Regions from separate parts of the Achromobacter sp. AONIH1 genome, predicted to be linked through region 2. Evidence: predicted binding sites of a transcription regulator. Region 2 holds the regulator's gene; each other region holds the start of a gene.
What was found. The regulator FNR, encoded in region 2, switches genes on or off when oxygen is low (the NO sensors DNR and NnrR bind a similar motif). The targets are predictions, from matches to a motif close to TTGATNNNNATCAA.
Positions count from the first base shown of each region.

Region 1: a site for FNR is predicted at 2,840-2,853, ahead of adhP (alcohol dehydrogenase AdhP). Genes of this name have one in related genera too.
Region 3: a site for FNR is predicted at 2,520-2,533, ahead of C2U31_RS19335 (MBL fold metallo-hydrolase RNA specificity domain-containing protein). Genes of this name have one in related genera too.
Region 4: a site for FNR is predicted at 1,770-1,783, ahead of C2U31_RS18635 (PAS domain-containing methyl-accepting chemotaxis protein). Genes of this name have one in related genera too.

Region 1 is NZ_CP026124.1:6,108,882-6,113,112, reverse strand. Features, by position in the region: gene xerD (site-specific tyrosine recombinase XerD) at 1-404, shown strand, start outside; gene ybaK (Cys-tRNA(Pro) deacylase) at 444-932, shown strand; gene C2U31_RS27855 (DJ-1/PfpI family protein) at 1,055-1,633, shown strand; gene adhP (alcohol dehydrogenase AdhP) at 1,756-2,781, opposite strand; gene C2U31_RS27845 (ribbon-helix-helix domain-containing protein) at 2,978-3,367, shown strand; gene pbpG (D-alanyl-D-alanine endopeptidase) at 3,437-4,231, opposite strand, start outside.
Region 2 is NZ_CP026124.1:5,413,935-5,418,165, forward strand. Features, by position in the region: gene clpB (ATP-dependent chaperone ClpB) at 1-569, opposite strand, end outside; gene C2U31_RS24750 (gamma-glutamylcyclotransferase) at 709-1,182, shown strand; gene fnr (fumarate/nitrate reduction transcriptional regulator Fnr) at 1,279-2,007, shown strand; gene C2U31_RS24760 (hypothetical protein) at 2,016-3,170, shown strand; gene C2U31_RS24765 (MFS transporter) at 3,340-4,231, shown strand, end outside.
Region 3 is NZ_CP026124.1:4,197,411-4,201,641, forward strand. Features, by position in the region: gene C2U31_RS19315 (response regulator transcription factor) at 1-176, opposite strand, end outside; gene C2U31_RS19320 (PAS domain-containing sensor histidine kinase) at 173-1,270, opposite strand; gene C2U31_RS19325 (flavodoxin family protein) at 1,434-1,955, opposite strand; gene C2U31_RS19330 (CBS domain-containing protein) at 1,952-2,419, opposite strand; gene C2U31_RS19335 (MBL fold metallo-hydrolase RNA specificity domain-containing protein) at 2,604-3,977, shown strand; gene C2U31_RS19340 (LysR family transcriptional regulator) at 3,992-4,231, opposite strand, start outside.
Region 4 is NZ_CP026124.1:4,051,980-4,056,210, forward strand. Features, by position in the region: gene C2U31_RS18635 (PAS domain-containing methyl-accepting chemotaxis protein) at 17-1,699, opposite strand; gene phrB (deoxyribodipyrimidine photo-lyase) at 1,934-3,385, opposite strand; gene C2U31_RS18645 (CoA transferase) at 3,622-4,231, shown strand, end outside.

The DNA.
Region 1 (4,231 bases), 690 kb from region 2:
GCGTGGTCCGCGTGGTGCTGGGCAAGGGCGGCAAGGACCGGCTGGTGCCGCTGGGCGCCGAGGCGGCGCACTGGATCGACCAGTATCTGGCGCGCGCCCGTCCCGAGCTGGCCGCCGGGCGCGTCAGCGACGCGCTCTTCATCACCGGCCGTGGCGAGGCCATGACGCGCCAGGCGTTCTGGCAGCTCGTCAAGAAATACGCGGTGCTGGCCGACGTGCGCGCGCCGCTGTCGCCGCACGTGCTGCGGCACGCCTTCGCCACGCATCTGCTGAACCACGGCGCCGATCTGCGCGTGGTGCAGATGTTGCTGGGCCATGCCGATATCTCCACCACGCAGATCTACACCCACGTCGCGCGCGAGCGCCTGAAGGCGCTGCACGCGGCCCACCACCCCCGAGGCTGAGCGACGACCCGCCGCCTATTTTCCTTCCCGTCCCGATCCATGAGCAAAGCCCGCCACGTTTCCGAAACGCCCGCCACGCAGTTCCTCAAGCAGAACAAGGTGGCCTACACGGAGCACACCTACGACTACGTGGACCATGGCGGCGCGGGCGAGGCCGCGCGCCAGTTGGGGCTGGACCCGCACGCGGTGGTCAAGACGCTGGTGATGGAGGACGAGGCCGCGCGTCCGCTGATCGTGGTCATGCACGGCGATCGCGAAGTCTCCACCAAGAATCTGGCGCGCCAGGCCGGGCTGAAAAAGGTCGCGCCCTGCCATCCCGACGTGGCGCAGCGGCATTCCGGCTATCAGGTCGGCGGCACGTCGCCGTTCGGCACGCGCAAGCGCATGCCGGTCTGGGTCGAGGCCGAGGTGCTGGATTACCCGGTGGTCTATATCAACGGCGGCCGTCGCGGTTATCTGGTCGGCATCGATCCCAAGGTGCTGGTCAGCCTGCTGGACGCCAAGCCCGTGACCGTCGCGCTGGAATAGGGGGCGTTCGACGCGTGGTAGCGGGATACCACCCGCGCCGGCGCGAGCAAGGCCACAATGGGCCGCAGGCAGAAGAACCGGCGTTGAAGCCGGCGCCCAGCCCCCATCCCCAGGAGACGAGAATGAGCAAGACTTTGCTGATGCTGGTCGGCGACTACGCCGAAGACTACGAAACCATGGTGCCGTTCCAGACGCTGCAGGCGGTCGGCTACGCGGTGCATGCCGTGTGTCCGGGCAAGAAGGCCGGCGAATCCGTGGCCACCGCGATCCATGATTTCGAAGGCGCGCAGACCTACAGCGAGAAGCGCGGCCACAATTTCGCGCTGAACTACGACTTCGACCGCGTCGAGCCGTCCTCCTACGCAGGGCTGGTGATTCCCGGCGGCCGCGCGCCGGAATACCTGCGCCTGAACGACAAGGTACTGGATATCGTGCGGGCCTTCGACCAGGCGAAAAAGCCGATCGCGGCCGTGTGCCACGGCGCGCAGCTGCTTGCGGCCGCCGGCATCCTGAAGGGACGCACCTGCTCGGCCTATCCGGCCTGCGCGCCCGAGGTGCGGCTGGCGGGCGGCACCTATGCCGAGATCGCCATCGATCAGGCCCATACCGACGGCAATCTGGTGACCGCGCCGGCCTGGCCCGCGCATCCGGCCTGGCTGGCCCAGTTCCTGGCCGTGCTTGGCACGAAGATCACGCATTGAGCTGAACGCGCCGCGGGCCATGTGCGGCGCGCCTGTGCGACGGATCCGGGATGACGCTTCGCGTCATCCCGGATCCGCTTTTTTTGGCGAACCCCGCGCGTGTCGCGCCGGGAAGGCCGTGCTCAGGCGAAGTCCAGCACCACGCGGCCCTCGATCTGGCCGCTGCGCATGCGGTCGAACACGTGGTTGATGTTCTCCAGCCGTTCGGTCGCGACTGTGGCGCGCACCTTGCCCTCGGCGGCGAATTGCAGCGATTCCTGCAGGTCCAGCCGCGAGCCGACGATGGATCCGCGCACGGTCACGCCATTGAGCACCATGTCGAAGATCGACAGCGGGAAATCGCCGGGCGGCAGGCCGTTGAGCGCGACAGTGCCGCCGCGCCGCACCATGCCCAGCGCCTGCTCGAAGGCCTTGGGCGAGACGGCGGTGATCAGCGCGCCGTGGGCGCCGCCGATCTCGCGCTTGAGGTAGGCGGCCGGGTCCGTGGTCCGCGCGTTGACGGCCACCTGGGCGCCCAGCTTGCGGGCCAGCTCCAGCTTGGCGTCGTCGATGTCGACGGCCGCCACGTTCAGGCCCATGGCGCGGGCATACTGCACCGCCATGTGGCCCAGCCCGCCGATGCCCGAGATCACCACCCAGTTGCCCGGGCGCGTGTCTGTCATCTTCAGGCCCTTGTACACGGTGACGCCGGCGCACAGCACGGGCGCGATGTCCACGAAGCCGATGTTGGCGGGCAGCAGCCCCACGTAGTCGGCCGCGGCCAGCGCATATTCGGCGAAGCCGCCGTTGACCGAATAGCCGGCGTTCTGCTGCTGTTCGCACAGCGTTTCCCAGCCGCCCAGGCAATGCTCGCAATGGCCGCAGGCGGAGTACAGCCAAGGGATGCCGACGCGGTCGCCTTCCTTGACGTGGGTGACGCCGGCGCCTACGGCCACCACATGGCCCACGCCTTCATGGCCGGGAATGAACGGAGGGTTGGGCTTGACCGGCCAGTCGCCTTCCACGGCGTGCAGGTCGGTATGGCAGACGCCGCAGGCCTCGATCTTCACCAGCAGCTCGCCCGCGCCGGGTCGGGGCACCGCGACTTCCTCGATGGCCAGCGGCTTGCCGAACGCCCTGGCCACGGCGGCTTTCATGGTCTTGTCCATAGGATCCTCCGTTGTGTGGTCGATATTTCTATCGTCGGCCGTCTGGCCACGGACGGCCATGACATGGATCAAGATGCCGGCGTCGGGGACGGGGCCCGGCAGCGCCTTGCCGCTGCCGTGTCTATCGTCGTACATTGGACGGCGGGCGTCCCCGCCTGAATGGCACGCCGTTCCGTCCCTCGCATCCGGAGCTCCCATGTGTGAAATCTTCATCCGCGCCAGCGAGCAGTCCTATGCGCCGGAAACCCGTTCGCTGCGCCTGCACGGCGTGGCCACCAGCCTGCGGCTGGAGCAGCTGTTCTGGCAGGTGCTGGAGGAAATCGCCGGCCGCGACGGCATGCGGGTCACGCAGCTCATCGAACGCCTCTACGACGAGTTGATCGAATACCGCGGCCAGGCGGCCAATTTCACGTCCTTCCTGCGCGTGTGCTGCCTGCGCTACCAGCTGTTGCAGGCCGAGGGTCGCATTCCGCTGGACGCGGCGGTGCCGATCCGCTCGCTCAACGCCAAGGCCGTGCTGGAGGGCCTGCCCGCCACGCTCTATGACGCGCAGCCGCTGCCCTCCCGGCGACGCGCGGCCGCCTGATCCTGATGCAAAGGAAAAGGGCCCGATCATCTGATCGGGCCCTTTCGGTGTCTGGCGATTGCGCCGGTCTCAGCCGCCGGGCTGGGCCTGCGCCAGCGCGACTTCGCTCTGCACGATGCGGCGGATGCGTACCGCGTCGCCAATGCGCGAGAGCTTGCCCTGCGAGTCCAGCAGCACGATGGCCAGGTCGCGGCCGTTGATGCGGGCCAGCATGACCAGGCACTCGCCGGCCTCGTTGATGAAACCGGTCTTGGAGACCTTGATATCCCAGTCGGGCTTGCGCACCAGCAGGTTGGTGTTGCGGAAGGTCTGCGTGCGGTTGTTGATCTCGACGTCGTACTCGGTGTCGGTGGAGTAGCGGTGGATCAGCGGTCGCTGCGATGCGGCGCGCAGCAGGCGGGCCAGGTCGTGCGGCGAGGATACGTTGTCGCTGGACAGGCCGGTGGGCTCGATGAAGCGCGTGCTGGTCATGCCCAGCGCCTGCGCCTTGGCGTTCATGGCGGCCACGAAAGCCGGCAGGCCGCCCGGGTAGTTGCGGCCCAGCGCGTTGGCGGCGCGGTTCTCGGAAGACATTAGCGCCAGGTGCAGCATGTCGCCGCGGCTCAGCCGGGTGCCCACGCGCAGGCGCGAGGTCGTGTGCTTGAGGCCGTCGATGTCGTCATCGGTGATTTCCAGCATTTCGTTCATGGGCTGGTTGGCATCCACCACCACCACGGCCGTCATCAGCTTGGAGATCGAGGCGATCGGGCGCACCACATTCTCGTTCTTGGCGAACAGCACGGTGGAGGTTTCCAGGTCCTGCACGTAGGCGGTGCTGGAGCGCAGTGCGGCGGCTTCGGCGCGCACCGACGATGCCGGCGGCGG
Region 2 (4,231 bases):
ATGGTGCGGCGGATCTCGTCGTCGCGACCGATCACCGGATCGAGCTTGCCCTGGCGGGCGCGCTCGGTCAGGTCCATCGTGTACTTGGACAGGGCCTCGCGGTTGGACTCGCCCTCTGCGGCGGACACCGACTCGCCGCCGCGCACGGCGTCGATGGCGGCTTCCAGCGCCTTCTTCTGCAGGCCGGCTTCCTGCAGGATGCGGCCGGCCGGGCCTTTGTCGTCGGCCAGCGCCAGCAGGAACAACTCGCTGGCGATGTAGGTGTCGCCCCGGCGCGCGGCTTCCTTGTCGGTGCGCGTCAGCACGCCCTGCAGCTCGCGGCCGACCTGGACGTTGTCATCGCCCTGCACCTGAGGCAGGGACTTGAGCGCCTGCTCGATGGCCGGCTGCAACCGGTTCACGGCGACGCCGGCGCGCGCCAGCAGGCTGCCGGCCCCGCTGTCGGGATCGGACAGCAGCGCGGACAGCACATGTATGGGCTCAATGTAGGGATGATCGTTGCGGGCGGCCAGGCTCTGGGCGTCCGCCAATGCCTGTTGGAACTTGGTGGTAAGTTTGTCGAATCGCATAGTGGTCGTTTGGCTTGTTGAGGAGCCTGACCGATGCATCGCCGGCTGGCTCGATGACCTGAATATGCGGCCGGGACGGGGAATTTCAATACCCTGCCGGCCTTGCGGACTCTATCGACGTGCGGCAACCTGAGGAATCATGAGCATATACGTTTTTGTCTACGGCACGCTACGCGCGGGCGAGATCAACGACCTGGAGCGGACCGCCTCCGACCGTGGACTGCCGGCGGTACGGCGGGTCGGCGCGGCCAGCGTGCCGGGCCGGCTGGTCGACTTCGGCGCCTGGCCCGGCCTGATTCCCGTGGCTGACGGGCGTCGCGTCCTAGGAGATATCTATCAGGTCGAGCCGGCCCATATCCAATTGATGGACGAGATCGAGGACTACCATCCCGGCCGGCCCGGCTGCTTCCTGCGCCGCGACGTGCTGGCGCGCCTCGCGCAGCCGGGCCCGGACGGCGCGGAGCTGCCCTGTCAGTACTACCCGATAGATCCCGCGCGGCGTGGCGCCGCCAGCGACATCGCGGCCGTCGATCACGTCACGGACTGGGTCGTTTACCGCCACGCGGGGAACGCTCGCGCGGCGTCCCTGTCCAAGGACGCCGCGAGCGCGTAAGACACCCGTAGTAACAACGGACTACAATACCAATTGTCATCACGCTTCATGCCCGCATCGGCTACCCGCCGCTCGACGGGCGCTATAGAGGTCAATATGCAAAAAAGGGTCCCCGTAGCCCCAGATGCCGCCCATTGCTCCACGTGTATGCTGGGACACGTGTGCGTGCCCGTGGGCATGGCAGCCGCCGAAGTAGAAAAGCTGGACGAACTGGTGAAGGAACGCGTGCGCCTTGAAAAGGGCAAGACGCTGTACTCGCTGGATCACCCCCTCGATGCGGTCTATGGCGTGCGCTTCGGCAGCCTGAAGACGCAGCTCGAAGACGCGACTGGCCAGATCCAGATCACCGGTTTCCACCTGCCCGGCGAGATCGTCGGCATGGACGGCATGCTCGAGGGCAAGCACGTGTCGGCCGCCGTCGCGCTGGAAGACTCCGAAGTCTGCGTCATTCGCCTGAATGAAGTCGACCGCGTCGCCACCCACCTGCCCTCGCTGCAGCAGCAGTTCCGCCGTCTGATGAGCCGCGAGATCACGCGTTCGCACCAGATGCTGGCCTCGCTGGGTTCGATGCGTTCCGAGCAGCGCCTGGCGGCGTTCCTGTTGAACCTGTCGCAGCGCTACGCCTCGCTGGGCTATTCGTCCACCGAGTTCGTGCTGCGCATGAGCCGCGAGGAAATCGGCAACTACCTGGGCCTGACGCTGGAAACGGTAAGCCGGCTGTTCTCGCGCTTCGCGCGCGATGGGCTGATCCGCATCAACCAGCGCGAAGTCCGCATCCTCGACCAGCCTGCGCTCAAGCAGCTGCTGGGCCAAGAAAGCTGCTGAAGCCGCCCATGCGCCGCGCGCGCGCCTTCCTGCCGGCCGCCAGCCTGATGCTGGCGGCGTTGATGGCCCCGCTGGCGGCCGCCGCGCAGACGCCCCTGCCCGATCCCTACGACTACGACGAAGCCACGCCCGCGCCCAAGCCGGCCAAGCCGGCGCGCTGGCAGACCGTCGAGCTGGGCAAGCCGGGCCATCGCTACAAGATCCCGGTCTACGCCAACCGTCCGCTGGGCAAGGGCGAACTGGCCGACATCAAGCAGGTGGTGGTGGTGATCCACGGCGTCAAGCGCGACGCCGACCGCTATTACGAATACGTGGCCGACCTGCTGGAACGCAATCCGGAGCGCGCGCGCGACACGCTGGTGCTGGCGCCGCGTTTTTCCGGTTCCATCGATTCCGGTTTCGCCGGCATGGCGGCGTGGCGCAAGGCCAGCTGGGAAGAAGGCGAGGACAGCGTGCAGGCCGCCGGCCGGCCGGCGCCGGTCAGCTCGTTCCAGGTTCTGGATGACCTGCTGCGCAGCCTGGACGACCGCCAGCGCCTGCCCGCGCTGGCCGGCATCGTGCTGGCCGGCCATTCCGGCGGCGCGCAGCTGGTGCAACGCTACGCCGTGCTGAACAACGTCGACGGCCCGCTGCGCCGCGACGGGCTGGCGCTGCGCTACGTGATCGCCAATCCCTCTTCCTACCTGTACCTGACCAACGAGCGGCCACGCCCGGACGGCAAGGGCTACGCGCCCTACGAACGCGGCATCTGCCCCACCTACAACCAGTACAAGTACGGCACCGACAAGCTGCCCGCCTACGCGCGCGGCCAGGAGGAATCCCGGCTGTTCGTGCGCTACGCGGCGCGCGACGTCACCTACCTGCTAGGCGGCGCCGACAACAACCCCGAGCACCGGCTGCTGGACAAGACCTGCGGCGCCGAAGCCCAGGGCTCCACGCGACTGGCGCGCGGCACCGCCTACCTGCAATACGAGTTCCTGCTCGCGTCGCGCGGCGGCAAGCCGGTCACGCTGCACCGCGCCGGCTACGAAGTGCGCGGCGTGGGCCACGACGGCAAGAACATGTTCGGCTCGGAATGCGGCGCCCAGGCCCTGCTGGGCGAAGGCGCGCGCGGGACGGACAAGGCCGCGCCCTGCGAGCCGATCAAGCCGCGCGGCAAGTAGCGCCCGCCAGGCACCGTCCAGGGCGCCCTCCAATCATGACAGCAAGCTGAACGATGGCGCGGCGGCGCGTGCAATTTCGCGCGGCCGGGAGCAATATAGGGACATGCTGGCGGCGGCGCGCTTGCGGCCGCGCCGGCGTTTCCCATTCCGGCAAGCAGCAAGGACCGCCATGACGCACACGCATCTGGATGTCGCCGACGCGAAGCGCCGCATCAAGGCCATTTTCGTCGGCTCCATGGGCAACCTGGTCGAGTGGTACGACTTCTACGCCTACACCGCCTTCGCGCTGTACTTCGCCCCCGCCTTCTTCCCCTCGCACGATCCCGTCGTCCAGCAGCTCAATGCCGCCACGCTGTTCGCGGCCGGCTTCATCGTGCGGCCGCTGGGCGGCTGGCTGTTCGGGCATATCGCGGACCGGCACGGCCGGCGGCTGTCGCTGATGGTGTCGGTGGGCATGATGTGCGTGGGCTCGCTGATCATCGCACTCACGCCCACCTACGCCTCCATCGGCCTGGCCGCGCCGGCGCTGCTGGCGCTGGCGCGCGTGATCGAGGGGCTGAGCCTGGGCGGGGAATATGGCGCCAGCGCCACCTACCTGACCGAGATCGCCGACGCCGAGCACCGCGGCTTCTATTCCAGCTTCCAGTATGTGACGCTGATCGGCGGCCAGCTCAGCGCGATCCTGGTGCTGTTGCTGCTGCAGAACGTGTTCCTGACTCACCAGCAGCTGGTGGATTGGGGCTGGCGCATCCCCTTCGTGATCGGCGCGCTGCTTGCCATCGTGACCGCCTTCATGCGGCGCGACATGCCCGAGACCGACTCCTACAAGGCCGCCAGCAAGACCCAGCCGCGCACCAGTTCGCTGCGCGGCCTGCTGAAGTACCCGCGCGAGGTGGCCATCGTGGTGGGCCTGACGGCGGGCGGCACGGCGGCCTTCTACACCTTCACCACCTACATGCAGACCTTCGTCCGGCAGACGGCGGGGTTCTCTGACATCGTCACCACCTATGTGATCGCCGCCTCGCTGATCTTCGCGCTGATCCTGCAGCCGCTGTATGGCG
Region 3 (4,231 bases), 1.2 Mb from region 2:
CCCGGCATCGACATGTCCAGCACCAGCAGGTCCCAGGGGCGCTGGGCCAGCAGGCGCAGCGCCTCGCCGCCGTTGCTGGCCTGGCCCTGCACCGCGATGCCGCCGGCCCGCTCCAGCAGTCGGCACAGGCCTTCACGCACCAGCGTGTGGTCGTCCGCCAGCAGGACCGCGATCATGTGTCCTCCCAGTGTGGCAGGGCCGGCTGTGGCGGTTGCGCCGGCAAGGCCGCCTTCAGGCGGAAGCCGCCATTGCGCGGCGTGCTGATGCTGACATCGCCATGCAGCAGCCTGACCCGTTCCCGGATGCCCTGCAGGCCCAGCGCGTGCGGCAGCTTGCGGGCCAGGCTGGCCGGCGTGGCGCCTACGCCGTTGTCCTGCACCACCAGCGTGCACAGCGTGGCGCTGCAGGACAGCTGCACCCGCACCTTCGTGGCCTGCGCGTGCTTGGCGATATTGGTCAGCGCTTCCTGGACCGTGCGGAACAGGGCGGTCGCCACCAGCTTGGACGGTTCGCCCTGGTCGACCTCGATCTGGGCGTCGGTGTCGATGCCGTAGCGCGAGACGAAGTTCGACACCAGCCATTCCACCGCCGCCGCCAGTCCGAGATCGTCGAGCATGATGGGCCGCAGGTCGGCGGCGATGCGCCGCAACGAGGTGAAGGTCAGGCCGGTCAGGTGACGGATGGCTTCCACCCGGCCGCGCAGTTCGGCGTCGTCGGGAGGCAGCCGGGTTTCCAGCTCGGCCAGTTCCATGGTCAGGGCGGTCAGGCTCTGGCCCAGGTCGTCGTGCAGTTCCCGGGCGATGTGCTTTTTTTCCTGCTCGCGCACATGCAGCAGAGCGTTGGACAGGCGAGTCAGCTCGTCGCGCGAGGCCAGCAGCGCCTGGGAAACCCGCTCGCGTTCAGTGATGTCGCGCAGGAAGATGGAGAGGAACACGCCCGCCGCGCTGTGCGTCTGCGAGATCGACGCTTCCATGGGAAATTCTTCCCCGTTGGCGCGCAGGCCCCACAGCGGGGAGCCCAACCCCATTTTCCGCTCGGACACGCCCGTTTCGCGGAAGCGGTCGACGTGCCGGGCGTGGATGTCGCGAAAGCGCGCCGGGATCAGGATGTCGAGACTGGCGCCGATGGCGCGGTCCGCCTTGCAGAGAAAAACGCGCTCCGCCGCGGAGTTGAACATCACGATGCGCTGCTGCGCGTCGACCGTGATGATGGGTTCCGTGGCGGACTGGATGATGTCGAGAAGCGGTGGCGCGTTGGCCATAGGCTTCATGGGCGGAGATCGGGATGTGCGGGCGCCGGCCCGGCGCGGGTATTGAAGGATTGCAGCACATCCGCGCGGGCCGCGCCACAGGCGCGATGCATTGCGCCAAACGGCCGACTTGCCCGCGTCCCTGTTTTCGTGCGCGCGGACGGCCTGTCCGGGGCCGCCGCGCTCAGTCGACCGCCGGCAAGACCGGATCCGCCCAGTCGCTGGCCTGGCCGGCCGTCAGGATCTGCCGCTTGAAGCGGCACAGGGCCGCGTCGCTTTCGCCGGCCAGCACATCGTATTGCTTGAGCAGCAGGATGGAACGGGGCCTGGCGCCGGTCACGGTGGCGATATCGTCCACCGCGCGAAATCCGCCATAGCCCGACATCACGCAGATGACCGAGTAGGCGGGCAGCAGCGGACGCTCGGTGTCCAGGAAGGCCCGCATGGGCGCCGCCAGCGAGCGCAGCCACACCGGCGTGATCAGGACGACGTGGTCGTAGGAGTCCAGGGACGGCCCGGCATAGCGGAAGGCCGGCTTGCGCTTGAACACGCTGTCCACAATGCAGCGCAGGTCGCCGTACAGCCCGATCCTGGGCGCGGCGTCGCGCACTTCGTGTACCGGCCAGCGGGTCAGCTCCGCCAGGCGGTCGGCCACGACGCGGCCGGTGCCGCTGCGGGAATAGAAAACGATGCCGATGCGGTTCATAGGGCCTCCGAGCGGGCGGGGTGGTCCTGGCCTTCCTGGGCCAGCAGCGCGCGCAGGATGTCGCGGCGGCTGACCACGCCCACCAGCCGGCCTTCGCGCGTGACCGGAACGCGCTTGATGGCATGCTTGAGCAGCAGGTCGGCGATGCGCGCCAGCGGCGCCGACTCGTCCACCGTGATGACGGGACTGCTCATCACGGACGCGGCGGCGCGTTCGCCCAGCTGCAGGCTGTGCAGGAACTCCAGGTTCAGCGCCTCTCCCTCGGCCAGCTGGGCCAGCCAATGGTCCAGCTTTTTCTGGTGCACGCTGTCCTGGCGTCGCACCAGATCGCCTTCGCTGACCAGCCCGATGAGCGTGCCGTCGTCGCCGATCACCATGACGGCGCTGATGTCCAGGTCCACCATGGCCCGCATGATCTGGGAGACGGGCGTCCGGGCGCTGACGCAATATGGTTGCTTGGTCATGAGTTCGCTCGCTAGCATGCTTGTTCTCCCGGGGGAAGGGGGCGTACGCTGTGTGCACGCGCCGGTTGTTTCCATGTTGATCCCGCCGGATCCGCGCATCTTGATCTAGGTCAAGCGCCGGTTCGCCCGGCCCGCCGCGCGCGGCCTGCGCATGCGAAGCTGGAAGCCGCTCAAAGGAGGATCCATGCCCATCTCTCCGACCCTGCGTTTCCTGGGCGCCGCCGGCACGGTGACCGGCTCGCGTCACCTGCTGGAAGCCGGCGGACGCCGCATCCTGCTCGATTGCGGCCTGTTCCAGGGCGTGAAGCCGCTGCGGCTGCGCAACTGGGCGCCGTTTCCCGTGCCGCCGGCGGATATCGACGCGGTGGTGTTGTCGCACGCGCACCTGGACCATTCCGGCTACCTGCCCAGGCTGGTGCGGGATGGATTTCGGGGACCGATTCTTTGCTCGCCCGCCACGCTGGACCTGTGCCGCCTGCTGTTGCTGGATAGCGCCCATCTGCAGGAAGCCGACGCCGACTACCTGAACCGGCACGGACTGTCCCGTCACCAGCCGGCGCTGCCGCTCTACACCGTCGCCGACGCGCAGCGCGCGATCGCGGCCTTGCGGCCGGTCGACTTCGACACGGCTACGGACCTGCCGGGCGGTTGCGGCGTCCAGCTGACCCCGGCCGGCCATATCCTGGGCGCCGCCATCGTCCAGATCCGCCATCCCGGCGGACGCCTGGTGTTTTCCGGCGACCTGGGCCGCTACGGCGATCCGTTGATGCCGCCGCCTGGCGGGGTGGCGCAAGCCGATCATCTGATCGTCGAGTCCACCTATGGCAACCGCAAGCACAGCGCGGAGCAGGCGGCCGACGCGTTGGAAGCCGTCATCACGCGCACGGTCAGGCGCGGCGGCACCGTGGTGATACCCGCGTTCGCGGTGGGGCGCGCGCAGGCGCTGCTCTACTACATCTGGCAACTCAAGCAGGCGGGGCGCATCGCCCGCGACCTGCCGGTGTTCCTGGACAGCCCGATGGCCAGCGGCGCCGTCGATGTCTATCTTCGGCACGCCGGCGACCAACGCCTGTCGGCGGCCGACGCGCGGGCGGCGTTCGGCGTGGCGACCTATGTGACCGAGGTGGAACAGTCCAAGGCGCTGGACAGCTCGCCCATGCCCAAGATCATCGTGTCGGCCAGCGGCATGGCCACCGGCGGGCGCGTGATCCATCATCTGAAGCACTACCTGCCCGATCCGCGCAGCACGGTGCTGTTCGCCGGTTTCCAGGCCGAGGGCACGCGCGGCGCGGCGATGCTGGACGGCGCCGCCACGGTCAAGATCCATGGCGGCTATGTGCCCGTGCGCGCCGAGATCGACAGCCTGCCGATGCTGTCGGCGCACGCGGATGCCGACGAGATCCTGCGCTGGCTGCGCGGGTTCGAGCGCGCGCCCCGGGAAACCTTCATCGTGCATGGCGAGCCCGGCGCCGCCGACGCGCTGCGCCTGCGCATCAAGGACGAGCTGGGCTGGCGCTGCCGGGCGGTGGAGCAGAACGACGTGGCGGAGCTGGGCTGACCGGCGGGGCCGCGCTACCAGCGCGCCGCCGCCTCGGTCAATCGTTCCAGGCAGTAACGCGCGCGCTCGGACAGCGGTCCCTTGGCGCGCGCGGCGTACAGGGCGAAAGACGGCGGACGCCGGGCCTGCGGCGCGGCGACCAGCTGCCCGGCCCGCAAGGCGTCGCGGCACAGGCATTCAGGCGCCACGGCCAGTCCGGCGCCGGCGCGGGCCGCGTCCAGCGCGGTCTGATAGTCGGGCAGGACCAGCGCCGG
Region 4 (4,231 bases), 1.4 Mb from region 2:
AGGTTCCCGCCTGTTTTCAGGGCAGCTGCCGTTCCAGCAGCGGAATCTGCCTGCGCGGCGAGGGCAGGGGCTCGGCCTGCGCAATGGGACGCCTGGGCATGGCGCCCTGGGCGCCGGCAACCCTGAACACCTCGATGGCATGGCGCAAGTGCGCGCCGCGCGTGCGCAGATTGTCCACCGCCAGGCTGGCCTGTTCCACCCGCGCCGCGTTGCGCTGCGCCGCGGTGTCGGTCTCGGAAATGGTGCGGCTGACGTTGTCGATGCCGGTGTGCTGCTCGGACGAGATGGCGGCGATCTCGTTGACGATCTGCGTCACCTGCTTCACGGATGTCTCGATGTCCAGCATGGCGTCGCCGGCGCGCTCCACGTGGCGCACGCCTTCGGCCACCCGCTGGTTGGATGTCTCGATCAGTTCCTTGATCTCGCGCGCCGCCGTGCCGCTTTTCTGCGCCAGGCTGCGCACCTCGGCCGCCACCACCGCGAAACCCTTGCCGGCGCCGCCGGCCCGGGCGGCCTCCACGGCGGCATTGAGCGCCAGGATGTTGGTCTGGAAGGCGATGCCGTCGATGATGCCGACGATCTCCGAAATCCTTGACGTGCTCTGCACGATGCCCTGCATGGCCTGGACCGCGTCGCCCACCACCTCGCCGCCGCGCCGCGCCACGTCGGTGGCCTGGCCGGCCTTCTGGTCGGCCTCGAAGGCGCTGGACGCGTTCTGCTTCACGGTGGACGCCAGCTGCGCCATGCTGGCGGCGGCTTCTTCCAGCGAGGCCGCCTGGCGCTGCGTGTGCGCCGACAGGTCGGCGTTGCCGTCGGCGATCTCGGCGGCCGAATGCAGCGCGCTCTCGATGCCCTGGTGCACGTCGCGGGTGATGCTGACCAGGCTCTTGCGCATCACTTCCAGCGAGAACTTCAGCGCGCCGATCTCGTCGCGCAGGCTGGCCGGCGGCAGCGGCGTGCTGAGATTGCCCGCCGCGATCTGCCGGGTGAAATCGGTGGCCGTGACCAGCAGGCCGGTGATGGAGCGCGCGAAGCCCCACCCCGAGGCGAAGATCAGCGCCACGCCGGCGGCCAGCAGCGCGCCGGCGGCGGCCAGCTCGCGCGTGTCCATGCTGTCATACAGCGCGGCGATGGCCACGCCGGACGCGCCCAGGAACAGCGCGCAGGCCAGGCAGGCCCAGGCCAGCATGCGCGAGCGCACGCCCGTCAGGCGCCACAGCATCAGCCGCGCCAGCAGGCCGCGCAGCCCGGTGGGCTTGGGCTGGCCCGCGCTCAGGCGAACGCCGCGCGCGCCGCTGCGCAGCCGCGCATAGACCGCCTCGGCGGCCTCGACCTGCTCGCGCGTGGGCTTGACGCGCACCGAGGCGTAGCAGATGGTCTCGCCGCGCTCCATGATGGGCGTGACGTTGGCCAGCACCCAGTAATAGCCGCCGTCCTTGCGCCGGTTCTTGACCACGCCGGTCCACGAATCGCCGCGCTGGATGGTGCGCCAGAGGTCGGCGAAGGCCTCTTCCGGCATGTCGGGATGGCGCACGATGTTGTGGGCCGAGCCCACCAGCTCTTCGCGCGAGAAACCGCTGACCTCAACGAACGCCGGGTTGGCGTAGATGATGCGGCCGCGCGCATCCGTGCGGGAAATCAGATACTGCTCATCGTGCAGCGTGTATTCCTGGTCGTACACCGGCTGGTTGTTGCGCATGCGTCTGTCGTCCTGTGATGGGCGTTGGCGAGTTGCAGCCGGATCATCGGGGACGGACGCCAGGGCGATCTTGATTTAGGTCAAGATATTTGAAAATTATGCAAAACGTAAATGCGCGGAGCGAGGCGCGGCGTGATGTGATGGTCGGCTTTGGGTGCGCGGCAAGGGGCGCGTCCCGGCGGCGCGGTATTGGCGCGCCTCGGACCCTGGAACCGGCGCGCGATGCCCGCCGGTTCAGGCGCGCGGCAGATTGCCGAACGCTTCCAGCGCGCGCAGCCGGCTGCCGGCCAGGTCCACGATGGGCGCGGGGTAGCCGGCGGCCGCGCGCTCCATCGGGCTGGGGTCGTGGATGGCGTCGCCGGGCAGGTGCGCCAGCTCGGGCAGCCATTCGCGCAGGAACACGCCGTCCGGATCGAACTTGCGCGATTGCGACAGCGGATTGAACACGCGGAAGTAGGGCACCGCGTCGGCGCCGGTGGACGCGCTCCATTGCCAGCCGCCGTTGTTGGCGGCCAGGTCGCCGTCCACCAGATGCGCCATGAACCAGGCTTCGCCCAGGCGCCAGTCGATCAGCAGGTTCTTGGACAGGAACATCGCCGTCACCATGCGCAGCCGGTTGTGCATCCAGCCCAGCGCCAGCAGCTGGCGCATGGCGGCGTCGACGATGGGGATGCCGGTCCTGCCTTCCTGCCAGGCGAGCAGGTCCTCGGGCGCGTCGCGCCACGGCACGTGGGCGGTTTCCGGCTTCATGGGCCGGTGCATCGACAGCTCGGGATAGGCGGCCAGCAGGTGCTGGTAGAACTCGCGCCACAGCAGTTCATTGATCCAGGTGGCGATGCCGGCCTTGCCGCTGTCCAGCTCGCCCAGGTTCGCCGCCTGCGCCGCGCGCAGCGCCTGGCCGGCCGACAGCACGCCGGCGGCCAGATAGGGCGACAGGCAACTCGTGCCGGGTCGCGACGGGAAGTCGCGGTCGCCCTGGTAGGACTCGATGGCCTCGTCGACAAAGCCGGCCAGCCGCTCGCCGGCGGCATCCTCGCCGGCGGGCCAGAGCGCGCGCACCGCGTCCGAAGGCGGGTCGAAGCCGTCGAAGCGGTTCGGCAGCGCGTCCGCGCTCCAGGCCGGCGGCGTCTGCGGACGGGGCGCGGCGACTGCCGCCAGCGGCGCGCTGCGCAGCTTCTCGCGGCAGGCGCGCGCATAGGGCGTGTAGACGCGGTAGCACTCGCCCTTGCCGGTCAGCACCGAGCCCGGCGGCAGCAGCGTGCCGCCCTGGTGCAGGGTCCATTCCACGTCGGCTTCGCCCAGCGCGGCGGCCACGGCCTCGTCGCGGCGGCGTTCGTTCAGGCCCCACTCCGCGTTGGCGTGGACCCGCGCGATGCCGTGGTCCGCGCAGAAGCGCGCGATGGCATCCGGCGCCTCGCGCCAGTCGTTCACCGTCAACAGCTTCAGGGGGATGCCCCGGGCCTGCAGGTCGCGCGACAGCGCATGCAGGTTGCGCAGCCAGAAGTCGACCTTGGCCGGCGCGTCGCCATGCAGTTTCCATTGTCCGGGCGCTGCGAGGAACAGCGCTGTGACCGTGCCGTCACGCGCGGCGGCGGCCAGGGCGGGATTGTCGTGCGCGCGCAGATCGGTGCGCAGCCAGAACAGCGTATGCATGGGACGTTCCAGGGCGTAGGGGCGTGGGTTCATGCCGGTCTGCGGCAAGGCTGGCATTCTATCCCGCGCGCTTCGGTCCGCGCGCCGGCGCGGCTGCCTGGCAGCCGATGTAAAAACTACGAGCAGATGTGACCGGCCGATCGGGCGCGATGCACGCGGGCGGCGGTATCTGGTCAAACCATGAAACACGCTCGCGCCGTTCGCGTATTGACGGACCGGACCTTGGGCAATGTAATCGGAACGACGACCACCGCAAGATGACTGACGCCATGGGAAATCTGATGGACCTCCGCCCGTCCTTCCTGAAGGGACGCTCCTCCTCCGGCACCACATCGCGCAATGTCCTGCAGGCGCTCTGGCAAGCGGCCGGCATGCCCGATGAAGCGCTGGCGCAGGTGTCGCTGACCGGCGCCGATCCCGTCCTGCCTTCGTCCTTCGCCGTCGGACAGGCGGCGCAAACCAGCATGGCTGCCGCCGCGCTGGCCGCCGCCGAGATCTGGCATCTGCGCGGCGGCGCGCGTCAGCAGGTCAGCGTCGACATGCTGCACGCGGCCCAGGAATGCCGCAGCTACTTTCGCATCAACGGCGTCACGCTCGATCCGTTCGATCCGATCACGGGCGCCTATCGCTGCGGCGACGGCGGCTGGGTCCGCATCCACGCCAACTTCCCCCACCACCGCGACGGCGCGCTTGCCCTGCTGGGCTGCCCGCCGGGCGAAGGCACGACCCGCGCGGCCGTCGAGCGGGCGCTGGCGCGCTGGACCGCCGTCGACTTCGAACAGGCCGCCGCCGACGCCGGCATGGTGGTCGCCGCCATGCGCAGCTTCGATGAATGGGATCATCATCCGCAAGGGCAGGCCGTTGCCGCGCAGCCGCTGT